Regions from separate parts of the Streptomyces sp. NPDC001922 genome, predicted to be linked through region 2. Evidence: riboswitches for the same ligand, from Rfam matches in the RefSeq annotation. Region 2 holds a riboswitch; each other region holds the start of a gene.
What was found. Region 2 has a riboswitch for cyclic di-AMP ahead of ACFYYR_RS15535 (transglycosylase family protein). Riboswitches for the same ligand answer to the same signal wherever they lie in the genome.
Positions count from the first base shown of each region.

Region 1 (6,941 bases), on a different contig from region 2:
CCGGGATGATGATCCGTCACGGCGGCGGACCGCGCGGGGGAGTGGCCCGCTCGGTCAAGAAGATGCGGTCGTACCTCGCCGAACTGATCCACCGCAAGCGGGCGGAACCGGGCGACGACCTCATCTCCGGCCTGATCCGCGCCAGCGACCACGGTGAGCACCTGACCGAGGGCGAGGCGGCCGCGATGGCGTTCATCCTGCTGTTCGCCGGCTTCGAGACCACGGTGAATCTCATCGGCAACGGTATGTACGCGCTGCTGCGCCATCCCGTTCAACGGGAGCGGCTGCAGCGCTCCCTGGCGGCCGGCGAGACGGAGCTGCTCGCCACCGGCGTCGAGGAGCTGCTGCGCTACGACGGCCCGGTCGAGCTCGCCACCTGGCGCTTCGCCACCGAGCCGCTGAGGCTCGGCGGGCAGCGGATCGCCGCCGGGGACCCGGTGCTGGTGGTGCTGGCCGCTGCCGACCGCGATCCGGAGCGCTTCGACGCGCCCGGCACCCTCGACCTCGCCCGCCGTGACAACCAGCACCTCGGCTACGGCCACGGCATCCACTACTGCCTGGGCGCACCGCTCGCCCGGCTGGAGGCGCAGACCGCGCTGGCCACCCTGCTCCGCCGCCTGCCGGATATGCGGCTTGCGGTGGAAACGGATGAATTGCGGTGGCGTGGCGGGCTCATCATGCGGGGGCTGCGGACCCTTCCGGTGGAGTTCAGCCCTACAGGAAGTGAAGGTCTGTCAACTACGTGACCAATACGTGATCTCGACTACATCGTCTTGTGACTGCCGTGGGCCGCCGCTACTTTCAAGCGGTCCCCCCACGGCTCCCTGTCACTCGCTCGAAAGGCAACCGCATGCGTTCCGGGAACGGTCGACACCGCCGCCCCCGTCAGGCACCCGCCATCTTCGTCACCGTCGGCATGACCGGCGCGGGCATCGCGATGCCGCTGCTCGGGGCCACCGGCGCCCAGGCGGCGGACGCCGACACCTGGGACCGGGTCGCCCAGTGCGAGAGCGGCGGGCTGTGGAGCGCCGACGCCGGCAACGGCTTCTACGGCGGCCTGCAGTTCACCCAGGAGATGTGGGAGGAGTACGGCGGGCGGGACTACGCGCCGCGCGCCGACCTGGCCAGCCGCTCCCAGCAGATATCGGTGGCCGAGAAGGTCCTCGCCGACCGCGGGCCGGAGGCCTGGCCCAGTTGCGCCACCAACGCGGGGCTGCAGGAAGGGGGCGAGGCCCCCGACGTCGACCCCGGCAGCACCGAGCCGCCGGGCCCGCTGGAGTCCCTGCTGCCGCTCGACCCGGAGTACTCCGACGGCGCGTCGTCCTCCGGCAGAGCCGACGACGCCGACCGTGCCAAGAGCGGCGACGCCGATGACGACGAGGCCGACGGCAAGCAGCGCGAGGGCGAGAAGAGCGGCGACGAGAAGAGCGACGGCGCGGACGGCGACAAGAGCGGCGACGACAAGAGCGACGACGACAAGGCCGACGCCGACCGGTCGGACAAGAGCGACGGCGCGTCCGGCGGGAAGGACGGCTCGGGCAAGGACGGCTCGGACCAGGACGGCGAAGGCACCGGCCGGCACCGTGGCTCCCCCGCCGACGAGAAGGAATCCGGCGACGAGGAGCGCGACAGCGGACGGCACGCCTCGCGCGGTGAGGACCGGGCCGACACGTCCGCGGACGGCCGGTACACCGTCCAACCGGGTGACAGTCTGTCGGATATCGCTCAGGAGTACGCCCTTCCCGGTGGTTGGAGCGCGCTCTACGCGTCCAACGAGGACGTCGTCGGCTCCGACGCGGACGTGATTCGCCCAGGCCAGAACCTCGATCTGGTCGATTCCGAAGGGTAGTTCGAGCCCCTTTCGACCGTTGTGGGTGCGTGAGAGAAGCATCTCATCGGCCCAACGCGCCTGTCTGGACGGTCGGATGGCCCCGTACCCGCCCTCACCTGCGGTGATGCGAGTGACGGGCGGGCCGGGAGGGGTGAGACGGTCGGGATGTCGCACTTTGAACCCGCGGGGCGGGTGTGCTTACCGTCGTGTCCGCTCGCCACCGCGGGCGCCTCCGACCGTCACGCCGAATCCTGCCGGCGGCCGGAGGGAATCGTCGCGAAAGCGCCGTAGGCAGGAGCGGGGGACCCAAGGTAAGTGCCGGACACGTCCGTTGAAGGATGAACGGACCGACCGGCTAGGGGTGAAGCCCGGTGCGCAGGCACCGGGCCGGGCACTCACAGCCCGAACCCGACAGCTCACCTCGCAGGCGTCGGTGAGGAGACCGTTCCATGCTGCTTTCCGGCAAGAACAAGCACCGCCGTCCGTCCAAGGCCGTCCGTATGGCCGCGCTCGCCGGTCTGGCGGGCACGGCTGTGGCCGCCCCGCTGATCGGCGCCACCTCGGCCTCCGCCGCCTCCGTGGACACCTGGGAGAAGGTCGCCCAGTGCGAGTCCGGTGGCAACTGGTCCATCAACACCGGCAACGGTTACTACGGTGGCCTGCAGTTCTCCCAGTCCAGCTGGGCCGCCGCGGGCGGCACCCAGTACGCCCCGCGCGCCGACCAGGCCACCAAGGAGCAGCAGATCGCCGCTGCCGAGAAGCTGCTCGCCCAGCAGGGTCCGGGCGCCTGGTCCTGCGCCGGGGCCGGCGGCCTCACCGCGGGCGGCCCGGCCGCCGGTGTCGACACCGGCTCCTCCTCCGGCGGCGGCGCCGCGGAGGACCGCGGTGCCCCGGAGCACGCCGACCGCAGCGACCGCCCGGCCGCGGCCCCGCAGAAGCAGGCCGCGCCGAAGGCCGTCAAGAAGGGTGACGGCGAGTACAAGGTCAAGACCGGCGACACCCTCGGCACCATCGCGAAGGCCGAGGACGTCAAGGGCGGCTGGAAGAAGATCTACGACCTGAACAAGGACATCGTGGACGACGCCGATGTGATCTACCCGGGCCAGCAGCTCCACCTGAGCTGATCCGCCTCCCGCCGCCCGCCGCCCGGCCCCGGCCGGGGCGGCGGGCGGCGGGCCTGCCGCCCCGGCCCTGGCGCTCTGCCCCCGGACGCGCCCGGCCGGGGCGTGCTTTTGCGGGCCTATGGGCGCCTTTTTGTCTCGCCGGGCGGGCAGAGGCCGACCGATGCGGCCGGTCCGGTTAGGCTCGTGGCGCAGCGCCACTGAGACACTGCGAATCTGCGTCACACCTATGAAGGAGATGCTCGTGCCGTCCATCGACGTCGTCGTAGCCCGGGAAATCCTCGACTCGCGAGGCAACCCCACGGTCGAGGTCGAGGTCGGCCTCGACGACGGCAGCACCGGTCGTGCCGCCGTCCCCTCCGGTGCCTCCACCGGAGCCTTCGAGGCCCTCGAGCTCCGCGACGGTGACAAGAGCCGCTACAGCGGCAAGGGCGTCGAGAAGGCCGTCCTCGCCGTGATCGAGCAGATCGGCCCGGAGCTCGTCGGCTACGACGCCACCGAGCAGCGGCTGATCGACCAGGCGATGTTCGACCTCGACGCCACCCCGGACAAGTCCTCGCTGGGCGCCAACGCCATCCTCGGCGTCTCGCTCGCCGTCGCGCACGCCGCCTCCGAGGCGTCCGACCTGCCGCTCTTCCGGTACCTCGGTGGCCCCAACGCCCACCTGCTGCCGGTCCCGATGATGAACATCCTCAACGGCGGCTCGCACGCCGACTCCAATGTGGACATCCAGGAGTTCATGATCGCTCCGATCGGCGCGGAGTCCTTCTCCGAGGCCCTGCGCTGGGGCGCCGAGGTCTACCACACGCTGAAGTCCGTGCTGAAGGAGCGGGGCCTGTCCACCGGCCTCGGCGACGAGGGCGGCTTCGCCCCGAACCTGGACTCCAACCGTGAGGCCCTCGACCTGATCGTCGAGGCCATCCAGAAGGCCGGCTACACCCCCGGCCAGGACATCGCGCTCGCGCTCGACGTCGCCGCCACCGAGTTCTACAAGGACGGCGCGTACGCGTTCGAGGGCAAGTCGCTCTCCGCCGCCGAGATGACCTCCTACTACGCCGAGCTGGTCGCCGCGTACCCGCTGGTCTCCATCGAGGACCCGCTGAACGAGGAGGACTGGGAGGGCTGGAAGACCATCACCGAGCAGCTCGGTGACAAGGTCCAGCTCGTGGGTGACGACCTGTTCGTCACCAACCCGGAGCGCCTCTCCCGCGGCATCGAGAGCAACACGGCCAACGCCCTGCTGGTCAAGGTCAACCAGATCGGCTCGCTGACCGAGACCCTGGACGCCGTCGAGCTGGCCCAGCGCAACGGCTACAAGTGCATGATGTCCCACCGCTCCGGCGAGACCGAGGACGTCACCATCGCCGACCTGGCCGTCGCCACCAACTGCGGCCAGATCAAGACCGGCGCCCCGGCCCGCTCCGAGCGCGTCGCCAAGTACAACCAGCTGCTGCGCATCGAGGAGATCCTCGACGACGCCGCGGTGTACGCGGGCCGCTCCGCCTTCCCGCGGTTCCGCTCCCAGTAAAGGGGGCCTTGCACCAGGCTCGCCACGGCGGGGCCGCCGCACACGGCCCCGCCCGGCATCCGGACGTCCCCGTCCCCGGTCCCGTACCGTGGCCGGGGACGTTCGTACTGGACACGGAGAGCCGGTACGGGGAGCGACAGGGGAGGCGACGTGGCCGGAGACCGGGAGCGGTTCTCCACCGCGACCAGACTCAAGGCCCTCGGCGAGCAGGCCGCCGCCCGGGTCTACCGGGCCGGCCGGCGCGCCGGACCGCCGCGCCGCAGCCGGCTCACCGGCCGGGCGGCGCTGCTGGCCCTGGTGGTCTGCTCCCTCGTCGTCGCGCTCGCCTACCCGATGCGGCAGTTCGTCTCGCAGCGTTCCCAGATCGCCGAACAGCAGCGCCGCGCCGAGCGGGCGCGCGCCGAGGTCGAGCGGCTGCGCGACGAGAAGGCCCGCTGGCAGGACCCGGCGTACGTCGAGCGGCAGGCCCGCGAGCACCTGCACTATGTGCGCCCCGGCGAGACCGGCTACACCGTGGTCCGCGAGGGCGGCCCCGACACCGTCCGCAGCCGTGACGAGGAGGCGGCCGCCCGCCCCTGGTACAGCGAGCTCTGGGACGGCGTCGACCGCGCCGACGCGGGCCACCGGACCCGATAGGCGACGCGGGACACCGATCCCCGATCAACCGACCGAACCGACGAAGAGATCTGCGCAGGCATGGACACGCCCCCTCCCTCGACCGACCCCACCCCGCCGACCGACGCCGATGTGACGGCGATCGGTGAGCAGCTCGGCCGCGTTCCGCGCGGGCTGCGGGCGATCGCCCACCGCTGCCCCTGCGGGCTGCCCGACGTGGTGGAGACCGCGCCGCGCCTGGAGGACGGCACCCCGTTCCCGACGCTGTACTACCTGACCTGCCCGCGCGCCGCCTCCGCCATCGGCACGCTGGAGGCCGACGGCGTCATGAAGGACATGACGGCCCGGCTCGCCGAGGACCCGGAGCTGGCAGCCGCCTACCGGGCCGCGCACGAGGACTACATCCGGCGCCGGGACGCGGTCGAGGTGCTCCAGGGCTTCCCCAGCGCGGGCGGCATGCCGGACCGGGTGAAGTGCCTGCACGTGCTGGTCGGCCACTCCCTGGCGGCCGGCCCCGGGGTGAACCCGCTCGGCGACGAGGCCATCGCGATGCTGCCCGAGTGGTGGCGGAAGGGCCCGTGCGCGGGCTGCGGCCCGGCCGGGGCGGCGGAGGAGGCGCAGTGACCCGGGTCGCCGCGGTCGACTGCGGTACGAACTCCATCCGGCTCCTCGTCGCGGACGCCGACCCGGCCACCGGGAGCCTGACCGAGCTGGACCGCCGGATGAAGATCGTCCGGCTCGGGCAGGACGTGGACCGGACGGGACGGCTGGCGCCCGAGGCGCTGGAGCGGACCTTCGCCGCCTGCCGCGAGTACGCCGAGGTGATACGCGACCTCGGTGTGGAGGCCCCGGCCCGGCTCCGCTTCGTCGCCACCTCCGCCTCCCGGGACGCGGAGAACCGTGCGGACTTCGTCCGGGGCGTGGTCGACATCCTCGGGGTGGAGCCCGAGGTGATCACCGGCGACCAGGAGGCCGAGTTCTCCTTCACCGGCGCCACCAAGGAGCTCGGCGGCGCCGGCGACGGGACGTCGCCGTTCGAGGAGCCCTACCTGGTCGTGGACATCGGTGGCGGCTCGACCGAGTTCGTGGTGGGGGACGGCGCGGTCCGCGCGGCCCGTTCGGTCGACATCGGCTGTGTGCGGATGACCGAGCGGCACCTCGTCCGGGACGGGAAGGTCGTCGACCCGCCGACGCCCGGCCAGGTCACCGCGATCAAGGCCGACATCGCCGCCGCGCTGGACGTGGTCGAGGAGACGGTCCCGCTGCACGAGGCCCGCACGCTCGTCGGGCTGGCGGGCTCGGTGACCACGGTCGCCGCCGTCGCGCTGGGCCTGAGCTCCTACGACCCCGCCGCGATCCACCACGCCCGCATCCCGGTGGAGAAGGTCCGGGAGATCACCGGCGACCTGCTGACCTCGACCCACGAGCAGCGCGCCGCCAGCCCGGTGATGCACCCGGGCCGGGTCGACGTGATCGCCGCGGGCGCCCTGGTACTGCTCTCGATCATGGAGCGGACCGGTGCCCCGGACGTCGTGGTCAGCGAGCACGACATCCTCGACGGCATTGCGTGGAGCGTGGCGGCCGACGCGCACTGACGGTTCGCGGCGCCGTACGGGCCGCCCCGGAGCCATGGGCTCGGGGCGGCCCTCGGCGTTCAGCGGGTTCCCCGGCAGCGGGTCCCCGGCGTTCAGCGGGTCCTGGCGCGTGCCGGAGCGCGGCATTCCCGCACGCCTCCGGGCCTCCGGTGAACGGGGCGTTGACCTCTCCCGTCGTGCCGATGCCAGGGGTGCGAACCGCCCCGGCAGGGCCTCCGGAGGGGGCCTTGGGGGCCCCTGCCGAAAAAGCT
Region 1 is NZ_JBIASV010000017.1:92,416-99,356, reverse strand. Features, by position in the region: gene ACFYYR_RS28405 (cytochrome P450) at 1-746, shown strand, start outside; gene ACFYYR_RS28400 (transglycosylase family protein) at 851-1,849, shown strand; cyclic di-AMP (ydaO/yuaA leader) riboswitch at 2,105-2,276, shown strand; gene ACFYYR_RS28395 (transglycosylase family protein) at 2,281-2,955, shown strand; gene eno (phosphopyruvate hydratase) at 3,191-4,480, shown strand; gene ACFYYR_RS28385 (septum formation initiator family protein) at 4,631-5,116, shown strand; gene ACFYYR_RS28380 (DUF501 domain-containing protein) at 5,177-5,719, shown strand; gene ACFYYR_RS28375 (exopolyphosphatase) at 5,716-6,690, shown strand.
Region 1: it holds a riboswitch for cyclic di-AMP, as region 2 does, so the genes downstream of both, ACFYYR_RS28395 (transglycosylase family protein) here and ACFYYR_RS15535 (transglycosylase family protein) in region 2, are expected to answer to the same signal.

Region 2 (6,941 bases):
GCGGACGCCGCCTCGGCTCCGGAGACACCGACCAGCGGCAGGGCTATGCCGGCGCCGCCGGCGGTGACGGTGAGGGATGCCTGGGAGATCCGGTTGGGCTGGTAACGGCGATGGCGTCCACGTGCGGGCATAGAGCTGTTCCTCTCCTGCGCGGGCGCGCCGGGGGTGACGGGAGGCATTTCACGGCCACCAGAGTGTGCCAATTACTGAAGATCGATAGGGTGGTACGCATGAAAGGGCGTCACTTTCCTTCGGGAGCAATCCCGTTGCATCCGGGACGGCGCCCTGAGAATTGACGCGAAGAAACTCGTCCGGCTGTTGAAAATGGCCGGAACATGGCCGTCCGGGCGCAGAGAGCGAAGCGGAATGACGCCTACTGTGAGGTGCGTCACACATCATCAACACTGGCCCCGGACGCCTGAATTCTCCCTTTCCGCGCAACCGGACCCCCGACGGAGGCAGCACATGCCGGACCCCCTCCCTTCCACGGGCGAGCTCGCCCGGATGTACGGCCTGCGGCCGCTGCCGCTCGAAGGCGGCCTCTTCCACCGCACCTGGGCCGGACCGGAACAGCCCGACGGACACCCGGCGGGATCGGCCATCCTGCTGCTGCTCTCCGCCGAGGAGGGCCACTTCTCCGCGCTGCACCGGCTCCCGCGCGACGAGGTCTGGCACTTCCACCTCGGCGACCCGGTGGAACTGCTGCTCCTGGAGCCCGGCGGCGACTCCCGGGTGGAGGTCCTGGGCCCGGACATCCGCGCCGGGGCTCACCTCCAGTACGTGGTGCCCGGCGGCACCTGGATGGGGGCCCGGGTGCGCCCCGGGGGCGCCCGGACGCTGCTCGGCTGCACCATGGCGCCCGGCTTCTCCCCCGTCGACTACGAGGGCGGGGACGCGGACGAGCTGAGCGCCCGCTACCCGCTGCACGGGGAGCTCATCCGCACCCTGTCCCGCACCGCATGACCGGGCAGGGGCAACTGCCCGCGCTCGACGGGCTGGTGGCCGTGGTGACGGGTGCCGCGGGCACCGTGGGCGCGGGCATCGCCGGGGAGTTCGCGCGGGCCGGGGCGCAGGTCGTCGTCCACCACCACACCGGTGCCGAGCGCGCCCGGAACGTGGTGGAACGGATCACCGGCGAGGGCGGCACGGCATGGGCGGTGGCCGCCGACCTCAGCGACGAGACGGCCTGCGAACGGCTGATGGAGGCCGCGGCGGCACACTTCGGCCGGGTGGACGCGCTCGTCAACAACGCCGGGGTCCAGCCGGTCCAGGAGCTGGCGTCGATGACCGCCGCCGACTGGCGCGCCGTGATCGACACCAACCTCACCAGCGCGTTCTGCTGCACCCGGGCGGCCGCACAGGTGATGCGGCGGGCGGGCACGGGCGGCACGGTCACGCATGTCGCCTCGATCGAGGGGTCCTCCCCCACGCCGGGGCACGCGCACTACGCCGCGTCCAAGGCGGCCCTGATCCAGCACGCCCGGGCCGCCGCGGTGGAGTACGGCCCCTCCGGGATCCGCGTGAACACGGTCTCCCCCGGCCTGATCAGCCGCCCCGGCATCGAGGAGGCGTGGCCCGAGGGGGTGGAGCGCTACCGGACCGCGGCCCCGCTCGGGCGGATCGGCACTCCGGCCGACATCGGCCGCGCCTGTGTGTTCCTCGCGTCGTCGATGGCGGACTGGGTCACCGGCCACGACCTGGTGGTGGACGGCGGGGTGACGGCCCGGTCGCCCTGGTAGGGAGCGCGCCGGACACGGTCGTCCCGGTACGTCACCAGGCGAGCAGCCGGGGGTCCACCCGGGTGGCGGGCTCCGGCGCCGGGGGCTGCGCGGGCGCGGGGACCGTCCGCGCCGCGCGGCTCACGGTCCGGGGCGGCAGGGTGACGGTGCTGCCGGCGGCCTGGCGGAGCCAGCGGACGATGGTTCCGACGGCGTCCCCGTCCAGCTGAGCGAGATCGTGGATGACCCGCAGGTCGTCGGGGTGCGGCGGGACGGCGGCCCGGGTGAGTTCGGCGTGCAGCATGAGCCGCAGCCCGTCGGCCGGCGTCAGATGGCCGCCGATCCGGGCCGGATCCGGGGCGTCGGGCCGCGGGGGGAGCTCCATCGTGACTGCCGTCGGATCGGCCATGGTCGGTGCCTTCCTTCAATTCCCCATCGGTCAGGGGGAAATCATGGTCTCCCGTTCCGACGGCCGGTTTCTCCCTCCGGTTGCGGATCGGCCTCCGGGATCACCCGTCCGGCCGCATGGCGGGGCCGTTTCCCCGCCCCCCGGACCCCCTCACGGTCACGGCCTCGGCCCGCCCGGCCGGACGGGGGACGGCGAGGACGCGGACGGGCCGCGCCGAGGCGGCGCCCCCACGGACGAGGCGCCCGCCCCCGTGTCGCGGGGACGGGCGCCTCGGTCCGTCGGGTGAGGCCGGTCGGTCACCCCGGGCCTCGGTGCCACGCGCCGGGCCGGCGCGTGGGCTCAGATGCTGACGCCGTGCTCGCGCAGGTAGGCGACCGGGTCGATGTCCGAGCCGTAGTCCGGACCGGTGCGGACCTCGAAGTGGAGGTGCGGGCCGGAGGAGTTGCCGGTCGAGCCGGACAGGCCGATCTGCTGGCCGCCGGTGACCGACTGGCCGGCCGAGACGGACAGCGAGGACAGGTGGGCGTACTGGCTGTACTTGCCGTCGGCGTGGCGGATGACGACCTGGTTGCCGTAGGAACCGCCCCAGCCCGCGGAGACGACCTCGCCCGCACCGATGGCCTTCACCTTGGTGCCGGTGGGCACGGGGAAGTCGGTGCCGGTGTGGTAGCCGCTGGACCAGCTGGAACCGGACTGGTGGTACGGGGTGCCCACGGAGAGGTCGTCGACCGGGGCGGTGAAGCCGTCGGCGGACTTCTGCGCGGCGGCCTTGGCCGGGGCGGCCTGCTTCGGCTCGGCCTTCGCGGCGGGCTTCGGCGCGGCCTTGCGCTCGGCGGCCTGGTGGGCCTCGTGCTTGGGGGCGGGCCGCTCGGACTCGCGCTTCGGGGCGTCGTGCTTCGGAGCGCGCTGCTCCTTGCCGCCCAGGGTGAGCTTCTGGCCCGGGAGGATCAGGTCCGGGTCGCCGCCGACGACGTCGCGGTTGCTCTCGTAGACCCGGTGCCAGCCACCCTTGACGTCATGGGTCGTGGCGATCTTGTAGAGGGTGTCGCCGCGGACGACGGTGTACGAGCGGGTCCCGGCCTTGCGCTCGGCCGGCTTGCCCTGCTCACCCTGGGGCTTCGGGGCGGACTCGGCGGGGGCGACCTTCCCGCCGTCCGGGCTGATCTGCGGGTCGGCGCCACCCTGGGTCAGCCCGGCCTTGCCGGAGCAGACCGGCCAGGCACCGGGGCCCTGGCCGTCGAGGACCTTCTCGGCGATGGCGATCTGCTGGTCCTTGGTCGCCTGGTCGGCGCGCGCGGCGTAGTCGCCGCCACCGAAGGCCTGCCAGGTGTCGTTGGTGAACTGCAGGCCGCCGTAGAAGCCGTTACCGGTGTTGATGCTCCAGTTTCCGCCGCTCTCGCACTCCGCGACCTTGTCCCAGGTGTCGACGGAGGCGGCCTGCGCCGAGCCGACACCGATGAGCGGAAGAGCGATTCCGGCACCGCCGGCAGCGGCGATGAGAGAAGCTCGGGAAATACGGCCGGGGCTGTACCGGCGGTGACGTCCGCGTGCAGACATAGGGGTATTCCTCTCCTACGCCTGCGAGGTGAGCTGTCGGGTTCGGGCTGGAGTTGCCCGGCCGCGCCCTGAGCAGCGTCGTGCGCTGCGGCGCGTCTTCACCCCAAGCCGTTCCTCGCCTGTTGCGCGGTCCGGCACCTACCTGGTTCCCCCGCTCCTGCCGTGGTGCGTTGGTTGTTTCCTCTCCACCGGCGGCAGGACTCGGCGCTCCGACAGAGAGTGGCCCGCCCTCTCATGGGCAGGCAGCGGTAAAAGTAAGCGCACCGAATTCTTTCCGACAAGTGGCGAGTATTCCCCGGAATCACCTTTCGGTAGATCCACTCGGGACGACGTCACACTGAGCTCCGGATCTTGATCCGAGAGCGATTCGCATTACTACTGAACGACTCTCACGTTCGGCGGGCGGTAACCGAGTTGCCCGGATTCACGCATTTCGCGTGTGCGACATCACACCCCGGAAATACCTCTGTGAAATAGGTCACGACGAAGCCAAATGTCCAATTTTGAAATGCAATTCAGCCTTATAGATAGAAAGCGGCATTGATGACCATTTGGAGCATACGCCCCACCGCCTGACGTCCGCGCCCCGAACCGCTCCTCCAGCGGCACATATCCGGCGAAACGGATGATTCACTGCCGCGCTCACCGCGGTGGCAACCCCGTCGGGGGCCTCTGCCCCGGTTATCGTGTGGTCCTTGATCGCGGACGTGCGGAGTCAGTGTGCAGAGAGCGGAAGAGCTGATCGACACCTCGCCGCCGGTGCGGCACGCCTCCGGCGCGACCGCGCTGCTCCGGGGGCGCAACCGTTCCGCGACTCCCCTGATCGCCGCGGCCGCGGTCGCGGTGGCCATGGCGGCGGCGCTGGTCCTGGCCGGTGGAAGCCTGCTCGCCCACCCGGGCGTCCAGGCCTGGCGGACGGTCTCCGTGGCCATCGTGATCCAGGCCCTGCCGTTCCTGCTGCTGGGCACGGCCCTGTCCGGCGCCATCAACGCCTTTGTGCCCGCCGACGCGTTCAGCAGGCTGCTCCCGAGGAAGCCGGCGCTCGCCGTCCCCGTCGCCGGCGCCGCCGGGGTCGTGCTGCCGGGGTGCGAATGCGCCTCCGTACCGGTGGCCGGAAGCCTGATCCGGCGCGGCGTGGCCCCGGCCGCCGCCCTGACGTTCCTGCTCTCGGCCCCCGCCGTGAACCCCGTGGTGCTCACCGCCACGGCCGTGGCCTTCCCCGGGAACCCCGGCATGGTGGCCGCCCGGCTCGTCGCCTCGCTCCTCACCTCGGTGATCATGGGATGGCTGTGGATCCGGCTGGGCCGCGCGGAATGGCTGCGCCTGCCGGCCCGGGGCGGCGGCCACACGGCCGGGAACAGCCGGTGGGAGGAGTTCCGGCTGGGGTTCCAGCACGACTTCCTGCACGCGGGCGGTTTCCTGGTGGTGGGGGCGATGGCGGCAGCGACCTTCAACGTCGTGGTGCCGGGTTCGGTGCTGGACGCCTTCTCCGGATCGCCCTGGCTCTCCGTCCTCTTCCTCGCCGGGCTGGCGATCGTCCTCGCGGTCTGCTCGGAGGCGGACGCCTTCGTCGCCGCGTCGCTGACCGGCTTCTCCCCGACGGCCCGGCTGGCCTTCATGGTGGTCGGGCCGATGGTCGACCTCAAGCTCATCGCGCTGCAGTCGGGCACCTTCGGCCGGGCCTTCGCCGTCCGGTTCTCCTCGGCCACGGCCCTCGTCGCCGTCGGATGCAGCGCACTGATCGGCTGGTGGCTGCTGTGAAGCGGAACATCCAGGTGCTGCTGCTCCTGCTGTCGGGCGCCGGGCTCCTGCACATCGCGCTCTTCAGCGACATGTACCTCCGCTACGTGAAGGAGGGCCTGCGCGTCCCGCTGATCCTCTCCGGTGTCCTGCTGGTGGCGCTCGGTCTGGTGGGGGCGGCGCGGGACGGCTTCCCGTTCGCCGGTCCGGACACCGGCGGCGACGAGCACTTCGAGGAGGAGGAGAACGCGGACGCCACGGACCACGGCCACGACCACCGCCGCGGACCGCGGGTCGCCTGGCTGCTGTTCCTCCCGGCCCTCACCCTGCTGTTCTTCACCCCGCCCGCGCTCGGCTCCTACACGGCCGCCCGGGAGCGCGACCCGGCCGCCGAGGAGCAGCAGCGCTTCCCCGCGCTGCCGCGCACCTCCCCGGTGCCGCTGGCCCTGTCGGACTTCCAGGCCCGGGCCCGCCAGGACACGGCGCGCAGCCTGGAGGACCGCCGGGTCCGGCTGACCGGCTTCGTCACCCCCGGCAAGGGCGGGGTCTGGTACCTCACCCGGCTCGTCCTGAGCTGCTGCGCCGCGGACTCCCGGTCCGTGAAGGTCGAGATGCGCGGCCTGCCCGAGCCGCCGGCCGACTCCTGGGTGAGCGTGACGGGCACCTGGCGCCCCTCCGGCACCCCGGGCACACCGTCGGCCCGGGCGGCCCTCGACGCGGACGACGTGGAGCACATCGCGCAGCCGGCCAACCCGTACATGGACTCCGTGCCCCGCCTCTGAACCCCGGCCCCCGCCACCGGGGCCACCGTGCCCGGCACCGGCACCGGCACCGGCACCGGCACGGTGGCCTCCGCAGCGGGCTCCCGCCGCGAACCGTCAGCGGATGGGAAGGCCGGAGAGCGTACGGGCGATCACCAGGCGCTGGATCTCGCTGGTCCCCTCGAAGATCGTGTAGATGGCGGCGTCCCGGTGCATCCGCTCGACCGGGTACTCCCGGGTGAAGCCGTTGCCCCCGAAGATCTGGATCGCCTGGGCGGTGACCTCCTTGGCGGTCTCGCTGGCGAACAGCTTGGACATCGACCCCTCCGCGGAGGTGAACGCCTTGCCCGTGGTCGCCATCCAGGAGGCCCGCCACACCAGCAGCCGGGCCGCGTCGATCCGGGTGCGCATGTCGGCGAGCTGGAAGGCGACGCCCTGGTTGTCGATGATCGGCCGGCCGAACTGGGTGCGGGTCCGGGCGTACTCCAGGGCCTCCTCGTAGGCGGCCCGGGCGGTGCCCACGGCCATGGCCCCGACCGCGGGGCGGGACGCCTCGAAGGTGGCCATGGCCGCGTTCCGCAGCCGCTCGCCGCCACCGGCCGGCGCGGCCTCGCGGGCCCGCTCACGGGCCCGGGCCAGGCGCTCGTCCAGCTTCTCCTTGCCGCCGAGCAGGCAGTGGCCGGGGACCCGGACGTCCTCCAGGACGACCTCGGCGGTGTGCGAGGCGCGGATGCCGTGCTTCTTGAACTTCTGCCC
Region 2 is NZ_JBIASV010000007.1:360,964-367,904, reverse strand. Features, by position in the region: gene ACFYYR_RS15555 (transglycosylase family protein) at 1-131, opposite strand, end outside; gene ACFYYR_RS15550 (cupin domain-containing protein) at 466-963, shown strand; gene ACFYYR_RS15545 (SDR family NAD(P)-dependent oxidoreductase) at 960-1,739, shown strand; gene ACFYYR_RS15540 (hypothetical protein) at 1,771-2,127, opposite strand; gene ACFYYR_RS15535 (transglycosylase family protein) at 2,467-3,684, opposite strand; cyclic di-AMP (ydaO/yuaA leader) riboswitch at 3,690-3,831, opposite strand; gene ACFYYR_RS15530 (permease) at 4,534-5,445, shown strand; gene ACFYYR_RS15525 (TIGR03943 family putative permease subunit) at 5,442-6,206, shown strand; gene ACFYYR_RS15520 (acyl-CoA dehydrogenase family protein) at 6,303-6,941, opposite strand, start outside.

Region 3 (6,941 bases), on a different contig from region 2:
CCCAGGCCGAGTAGGCGTCGGCCGTGTCCACGAAGTTGCCGCCGGCCGCGGTGTACGCGTCGAGAACGGCGAAGGACTCCGCCTCGTCCGCGGTCCAGCCGAAGACATTGCCGCCGAGGCAGAGCGGGGAGACGGTCAGGTCGCCGAGGGACTTGCGCTGATCAGCCATATCAGGCGTGAACGGCGGGACGGTGGGGCCTATTCCGTCGCCAACCGCGGTACGGGGGAGGCTGTTGTCGTTCCGCGGGCGGCTGCGCCGGGGCGCCGCGGACAGGCCGACAGCCCTGGTGTCGGGGGGACGTCACCAGGGCTGTCGGAGGATGCGGCGGCGGGCGCCGGTGGCGGGAGCGGCCGTCAGATGGAGAGGCCGCGGTCCCGCAGCCAGGAGGCCGGGTCGATCGGGGAGCCGCCGTCGGGACGGACCTCGAGGTGGAGGTGGGGACCGGTGACGTTGCCGGTGGCGCCGACGCGGCCGATGGTCTCGCCCGTGGTCACCTTGCCGGAGGTCTTCGTCATCGAGGAGAGGTGGCAGTACCAGACCTCGGTGCCGTCGTCGAGGGTGAGCACGATCCGGTAGCCGTACGCCCCGGCCCAGCCGGCCTGGGTGATGGTGCCGCCGTGGACCGCCTTGGCGGGGGTGCCGGTGGGGGCCGCGAAGTCCTGGCCGGTGTGGTCGTTGGACCAGAGGTCGCCGGCCTGCCCGAAGCTGGAGGTGAGGGTGTAGGAGGAGACCGGGACGGTGAACTCCTTGGCGAGCTTCGCCACCCGCTCGGCCTCGGCCTTCTTGCGTGCCGCTTCCTCCGCGGCCTTCTTCTTCGCGGCGGCGGCCGCGGCCTGCTTCCGCTCGGCCTGCTCGGCCTGCTCGGCGGCCTTCTCCGCGGCGGCCTTCTCCGCGGCCGCGCGCTCGGCCTTCTCGGCGGCGGTCTGCTGCTGCTCGGCCTGGCGCATGATGCGGGCGCGCAGCGCCTCGCCCGCGCCGGTGCCGTCGGCGGCCTCCTCCTCGGTGAGCCCGGCGTCGCTCAGCGGGGAGGCGGAGGCGACGGCGACCGGGGCCTGGTCCGCGTCGTCCGCGACCAGGGAGCCGATGCCGGGCAGGGAGGCGGCGTCGGGAAGCTTCTCCGAGACGTGGGAGAGGTCCGGCATGGAGATGGAGACCGGCGGCTTCTCCTGCGCACTGGCCATGCCGCCCGCGCCGACGGCGGCGAAGACGCCCACGCCGAGAACGGCGCCACTGCGGGCCATGCCGCCACCGCGCTGCTTGACGACGCGGTGCCGGCCGCGTATCGGGGCGACGGATTCCTCGGTCGGGTTCCAGTCACCCGCTGCGGCCGGGGGTTCCTCACCGAATCCGGGATCGAAACTCTGGGGTGTGTACGGGGATTCGGGGGCAGGCCTGTTGGACGCCACGCGGGCGCACTCCTTTCCTTCCTTCTCGCCTACCGGGTTAGCTGACGGGTTCGGAGCAGGAAGGTCTCCTACGGACCCCTCTGGGAGAGACGCCCGATTCACCCCAAGGTGTTGGTTCCCCGGTTCCCTGGGTGCAGGTGGTGCTGGTGTGTCCGGTGGTGCAGGCCCTGCGGGGTGGTGCTGTGTGTGCGGGATTCGGCGATGGCGCACGGTGCCGTCTCTTGTGACGGCTGGGACGACCGCGCTGCGTTATCGAACGTTAATAGGGCCGGGGCTGGATTCCAAGCGGTTCTCGTTGATCGTTAACAGATTGAGGCGGGAGCAATCCGGACATGTGCCGCCCAACAGGGGCGAGTTGATCCACTCCGCGAAACACGTTCCGGCTGATCGTGCGTCACTTGTTATGCGAAGTGATGCATTCCGGTCACGGACCGTAGGGTGCCGGGGCGGCGGCCCGGCCCTCGCCCGCGCCGCGGGTCAGCCCCACGGTCCGCCGGCGCTCCGGCTGCCGCCGCCCCGGCCGGCTGACCGCCAGCAGCGCCATGTCGTCCGCCGGCTCACCCCCGGTGTGCCGGGCCACGTCCTCGACGAGCGCGTCGAGGAGGGCGTCGGGCCCGGAGAACAGCCGGCCGTCGAGCCGCTGCGCCGGGTCGTAGAAGACGCCCTTCTCGTCCCGGGCCTCGGTCACGCCGTCGGTGAACAGCAGCAGGGTCGACCCGCGCGGGAAGTCGAAGGTGTCGATCTGCTCCGGCCAGGCCCCCAGATCCCCCATCCCGAGCGGGAGCGAGGCCACCCGCGGCTCGACCCCGCACACCGAGCCGTCGGCGGAGAGCAGCAGCGGCGCCGGGTGGCCGCGGTTGAGGACGCGCAGCGTGCCCTCGGGCGGCACCCCGTCGGTGGCGGAGGGGCGCGCGGCGCCCACCTCCGCCAGCACCGCGGTGGTGAAGCCCTCGAACCGGTCCAGGTCCTCGCCGCGCGCCTCGCGGGCCAGCGCCCGTTCGAGCCGGGCGGCGACCTCCACCAGATCCGGTTCCTCCTCCGCCGCCTCCCGGAAGGCGCCGATGACCACGGCGACCGCCGCGACGGCCCCCAGCCCCTTCCCCCGGACGTCGCCCACGATCAGGCGGACCCCGTGCGGGGTCTGCTGCACCGCGTAGAGGTCGCCGCCGATCCGGGCGTCGGCCAGCGCCGCCTCGTACCGGGCGGCGACCTGGAAGCCGCCGATGCGCTCGTCGGGCGTCGGCAGGACGGCGAGCTGGACCGCCTCGGCGATGCTGCGGGCCGACGCCAGCTGCCGGTCCCCGCGCCGCACCACCCGGTTGATGAACAGTGCGAGCAGGGCGACGGTCAGCACGGTGACCAGCTCGGTCACCGACTCGATGGCGCCCGCGTCGCCGTTGTAGAGGTGCAGGGCGACGACCGCTCCCCCGGCGGCGACCCCCGCCGCGGCCGTGGCCCGCAGCGAGAAGAACGGAGCGGCCACCAGCGGCGCGGCCGAGAAGAAGGGGGAGCCGGTGAACCGGGCCGGGGTCGAGAGGTCGAAGGTCAGCCCGCCGATGATCAGCAGCGCGGGCATCCAGCGGGCGATCAGGGACCGGCCTGCGAGGCGGTCGTCGTCGCGCCCGCGCTGGGCCCGAGCCCTGCCGCGGAGCCCGCGGCCCGTGCGGCCAGATCCCCCGACTCGCATCCCCACCTCGTGTCTCCTACCGTCCATGCGCGGCGCGGGAGCGGTACGGCACCGCCCCCTCAGGCTCACCGGTGACCGGCCGGACGGCGAATCGGCGTACGCCAGGTGATGGGCACCGGGCCACCCACACCCCATCCGTTATATCCGGTATGCCTGAAGAGCCCATTATTCCGCCTTTGGGGTTAGCGTCGTAAGTATGAAGAGCGCAGTACGCCGCACGGCCTGCTGGCCGGTGCTGGCGCTGTTGGCCGCCGCTCTGGTGCTGGTGGCCGTGATGGCTCCCGGCGCGCGGGCCGCGGACGGACTGGACAGCGCCGCCGCGGCCCTGAAACAGGGCCCCGTCTACGTCGACCCCCGGGCCGCGTCCCAGCTGCCTCCCGCGGACGCCAATGCCCTGGCGGACAAGATCAAGAAGGCGGACAAGCCGGTCTTCGTCGCCGTGCTCCCCGCCACCTCCGAGTTCCCCTCGTCGACCCTGCTGCAGGACCTGCGGACCAAGACCGGCATCACCGGTGTCTACGCGGTCGCGCTGGGCGACCGGTTCGACGCCGGCGCCGACTCCTCTGTGATGTCGCGCAACACGGTCGACAACCTCACCGGCGCCGCGGCCCGCTCCGGCGACGGCAACGTCAAGGCCACGGTCACCGGCTTCGTCGACCAGGCCATCGAGCAGGCGAACGGCCACGCCCCCGACTCGTGGAGCGGCGGCTCGAACACCGACACGGGCACCTCGACCGGCTACAACAAGGTCGGCGGCGCGGGCCTGGCGGTCACGTTCGGCATCCTCCTCGCGGTCGCCGGCACCACCGTGTTCCTGGTGTCCCGCCGCGGGAAGAAGCGCCGGGCCGAGCGGGAGCGGGTGCAGCTGGCCACGCTCCGTCCGGTGGTCGACGAGGACATCACCGCGTTCGGCGAGGAGCTCGAACGGATCGACTTCGACCCGTCCGCCCCGGCGACGGACGACGCGATGCGCGAGGACTACGCCCGCGCGCTGGACTGCTACGACCGGGCGAAGCGCGCGATGGACGGCGCCCGGCGGCCGGACGACGTCCGGGGCGTGACCCAGGCGCTGGACGACGGGCGGTTCGCGCTGACCACGCTGGAGGCCCGACGGGACGGGCAGCCGCTCCCGGACCGCCGTCCCCCGTGCTTCTTCGATCCGCGCCACGGCCCCTCGGTCCAGGACGTGCAGTGGGCGCCCGAGGGCGCGGGCGAGCGGAGCGTGCCGGTGTGCGCCGCGGACGCCGCCCGCATCGCGGACGGCGAGGAGCCGATGGGCCGCACCGTGGACACCCCCTCCGGCCGGCGGCCGTACTGGGAGGCCGGGCCGCTCTACAGCCCGTGGGCCTACGGCTACTTCGGCGGCGGCATCCTCCCCGGGCTGCTGGTGGGCACGCTGCTGGGCAGCATGCTCAATGCGCCGTACGCGTACGGGGCGGACGGCCTCGGGGACGGCTGGAGCGGCGGCGACTACTCCGGAGGCGACTTCAACTCGGGCGACTTCGGCGGCGGGGACGGCGGAGGCTTCGGCGGCTTCGGGGGCGGCGATTTCGGTGGCGGAGGGTTCTGAGGGCGTCGTGCGAGGTCCGGTGCCGCCGAGGCTGAACGGCGGGACGGGCTGAGCGCGTCCCGCGTCCGCGACCTGACCGGCTCCTCAGCGGCTCATTCCGTCGGAAGCGGCGCGCCGCAGGCCTCGCAGCGCACCGCACCGGCCCGCTCGTTCATCCGCCCGCACTCGGTGCAGACCCGGTGCAGCAGACAGGCGGCTTCCCCGCCCTCGTCCGAGGCGGCCGGCTGCGGCCGCTCCGGCTGCTCCGGCCCGGGCCCGATCCCCGCCCGCGCCTCGTCGTCCATGGCTGCCATGGAGCCATGAAACGGCACCCGGGCGGGGGGCGGCAACGGCCGCGGGCGCCCCGGTGGGCGCGGTGGAAGCCGGGCCGGGCGGGGGCGTCCGGGGTCCGGGCCGGGCAACGGGCGAACGGAGGCCGGGCAGGGTCCGGGCCGGGCCTGTGCGTACAGCGGGACACCGGGCAGGGACAAGCCTGCGGAAGCCATCCGCCGACCGCCCGGCGCCCGGCGCCGCCGACCGCGCGGGCCGGTCGGCCCACCGGGGCGCCGCCGTACGCGCCTCTCGGCCGGCCCACCGGGGCGCCGCCGGTCAGCCGCCCACCGGAACCGCCGACGCCAGCCGGACGGGAAGGCTCCGGTGGCCGTTGGAGATGAACGACTCCACCGGCTCCAGGTCATCCGCCGGGACGGCCAGCGCCAGATCCGGGAAGCGGGAGAAGAGGGCGGGCAGCGCGATCTCCGCCTCCAGGCGGGCCAGCGGCGCCCCCAGGCAGTGGTGTGCGCCGTACCCGAAGGCGAGGTGCTCCTTGTCCGCCCGGGTGACGTCGAAGCGGTCGGCGTCCGCGCCGTGCGAGGCGGGGTTGCGCCCCGCCGCGGCGTAGGCGGCGAGGATCGCGTCCCCCTTGCGGACGGTCACCCCGCCGGCGTCGATGTCCTCGACGGCGTACCGCAGCGGCAGGCTCGCCACCGGGGCCTCGGCGCGCATCGTCTCCTCGATCACATCACTCCAGCTCGCGCCGCCCGCGCGGACCAGGGCGAGCTGGTCGGGACGGGTGAGCAGCGCGTGGATCGCGTTGTCGAGCAGGTTGACGGTGGTCTCGTGACCGGCGCTGATCATCAGCAGCAGGGTGTCGACGAGCTCGGCCTCGGTCAGCCGCGAGCCGTCCTCCTCCCGCGCCGCGATCAGCACGCTGGTCAGGTCGTCGCCCGGCTCCTTCCGCTTGACCGCCACGAGCCCGGCGAGGACGGTGCGCACGCTCTGGAAGGTCGCCGCCGCCTCCTCCGCCGTCGCCGCGGTGTTGAAGATGCTGTCCACCAGGCGCCGGAGCTCCGTACGCATCACCGGATCGGAGACGCCGAAGAGCTCGGAGATCACCTGGATCGGTATCGGATAGCAGTACGCCTCGCGCAGGTCGACGGTGTCTCCCGGGCGGGTGGCGGCGAGGCCGTCGAGCAGCTCGGCGGTCATCGCCTCGATCCTGGGGCGCAGGGCGGCGGTGCGGCGCGCGGTGAAGGCGGCGGAGACCAGCTTCCGGAGCCGCCGGTGTTCGGCCCCGTAGGCGGTGAACATGTTCGTCACCGCGACCCAGGTGAACAGCGGCCACTCGGGGGTGATCTCCCCGTTGATCCACAGCGGCCAGTGGCGGCGCGGATCCTTCGAGACCCGCGGGTCGGTCAGCAGCTCCTTGAGGACGCTGTGCTCGCTCACCGCCCATGCCCGGATCCCGCCGGGGAGCTCCACCGGGGCCACCGGCCCCTGTTCCCGGATCCTGGCCGCCTCGCCGTGGATGTCACGGCCGGAGGGATCGATGACGACGGGGCACGACTGGTGCTGCATCCGGTCTCCAGGGGGTGTCTCCGGCCTGCTCCCCGAGCCCGGGTCCCGTACGGAGGCGGGACGGCACGGAGCGGTACGGGCTGAGGAGGCGGGCTCGGGCAGGGGCGGTACGAACGGGGGCGGGCACCGTGGGCGCGAACCCAGGGGATCCCCAACTGCCTTACCCAGAACACCAGTTCTCTATCCGGAGCTTGATCCGCCGGAACCACTCGCCGGAAGTATCCGGCCGACCCGCGCCCTCGGATCCGGCCCCGTCGGGTGTGTCCCGCCGGACGGTCCCATCGGCCTGCCCCTGGGGGGCGAAAATCCGTCGGAAGGCTCTCGCACGCGGCGCCATGTGTTCCCCGGCGCCGACGGGGCTTTGCCTCCACCTACCCCGATACGGCCTCGTCGCTCGCTGTTGCCGCAACCGAGGGCCGCTCGCAACGCACCCGGCCCTCG
Region 3 is NZ_JBIASV010000009.1:378,343-385,283, reverse strand. Features, by position in the region: gene ACFYYR_RS19345 (aldo/keto reductase) at 1-169, opposite strand, end outside; gene ACFYYR_RS19340 (M23 family metallopeptidase) at 355-1,407, opposite strand; cyclic di-AMP (ydaO/yuaA leader) riboswitch at 1,419-1,560, opposite strand; gene ACFYYR_RS19335 (PP2C family protein-serine/threonine phosphatase) at 1,832-3,094, opposite strand; gene ACFYYR_RS19330 (hypothetical protein) at 3,291-4,664, shown strand; gene ACFYYR_RS19325 (hypothetical protein) at 4,757-4,957, opposite strand; gene ACFYYR_RS19320 (cytochrome P450) at 5,253-6,500, opposite strand; gene ACFYYR_RS19315 (DNA-binding response regulator) at 6,872-6,941, opposite strand, start outside.
Region 3: it holds a riboswitch for cyclic di-AMP, as region 2 does, so the genes downstream of both, ACFYYR_RS19340 (M23 family metallopeptidase) here and ACFYYR_RS15535 (transglycosylase family protein) in region 2, are expected to answer to the same signal.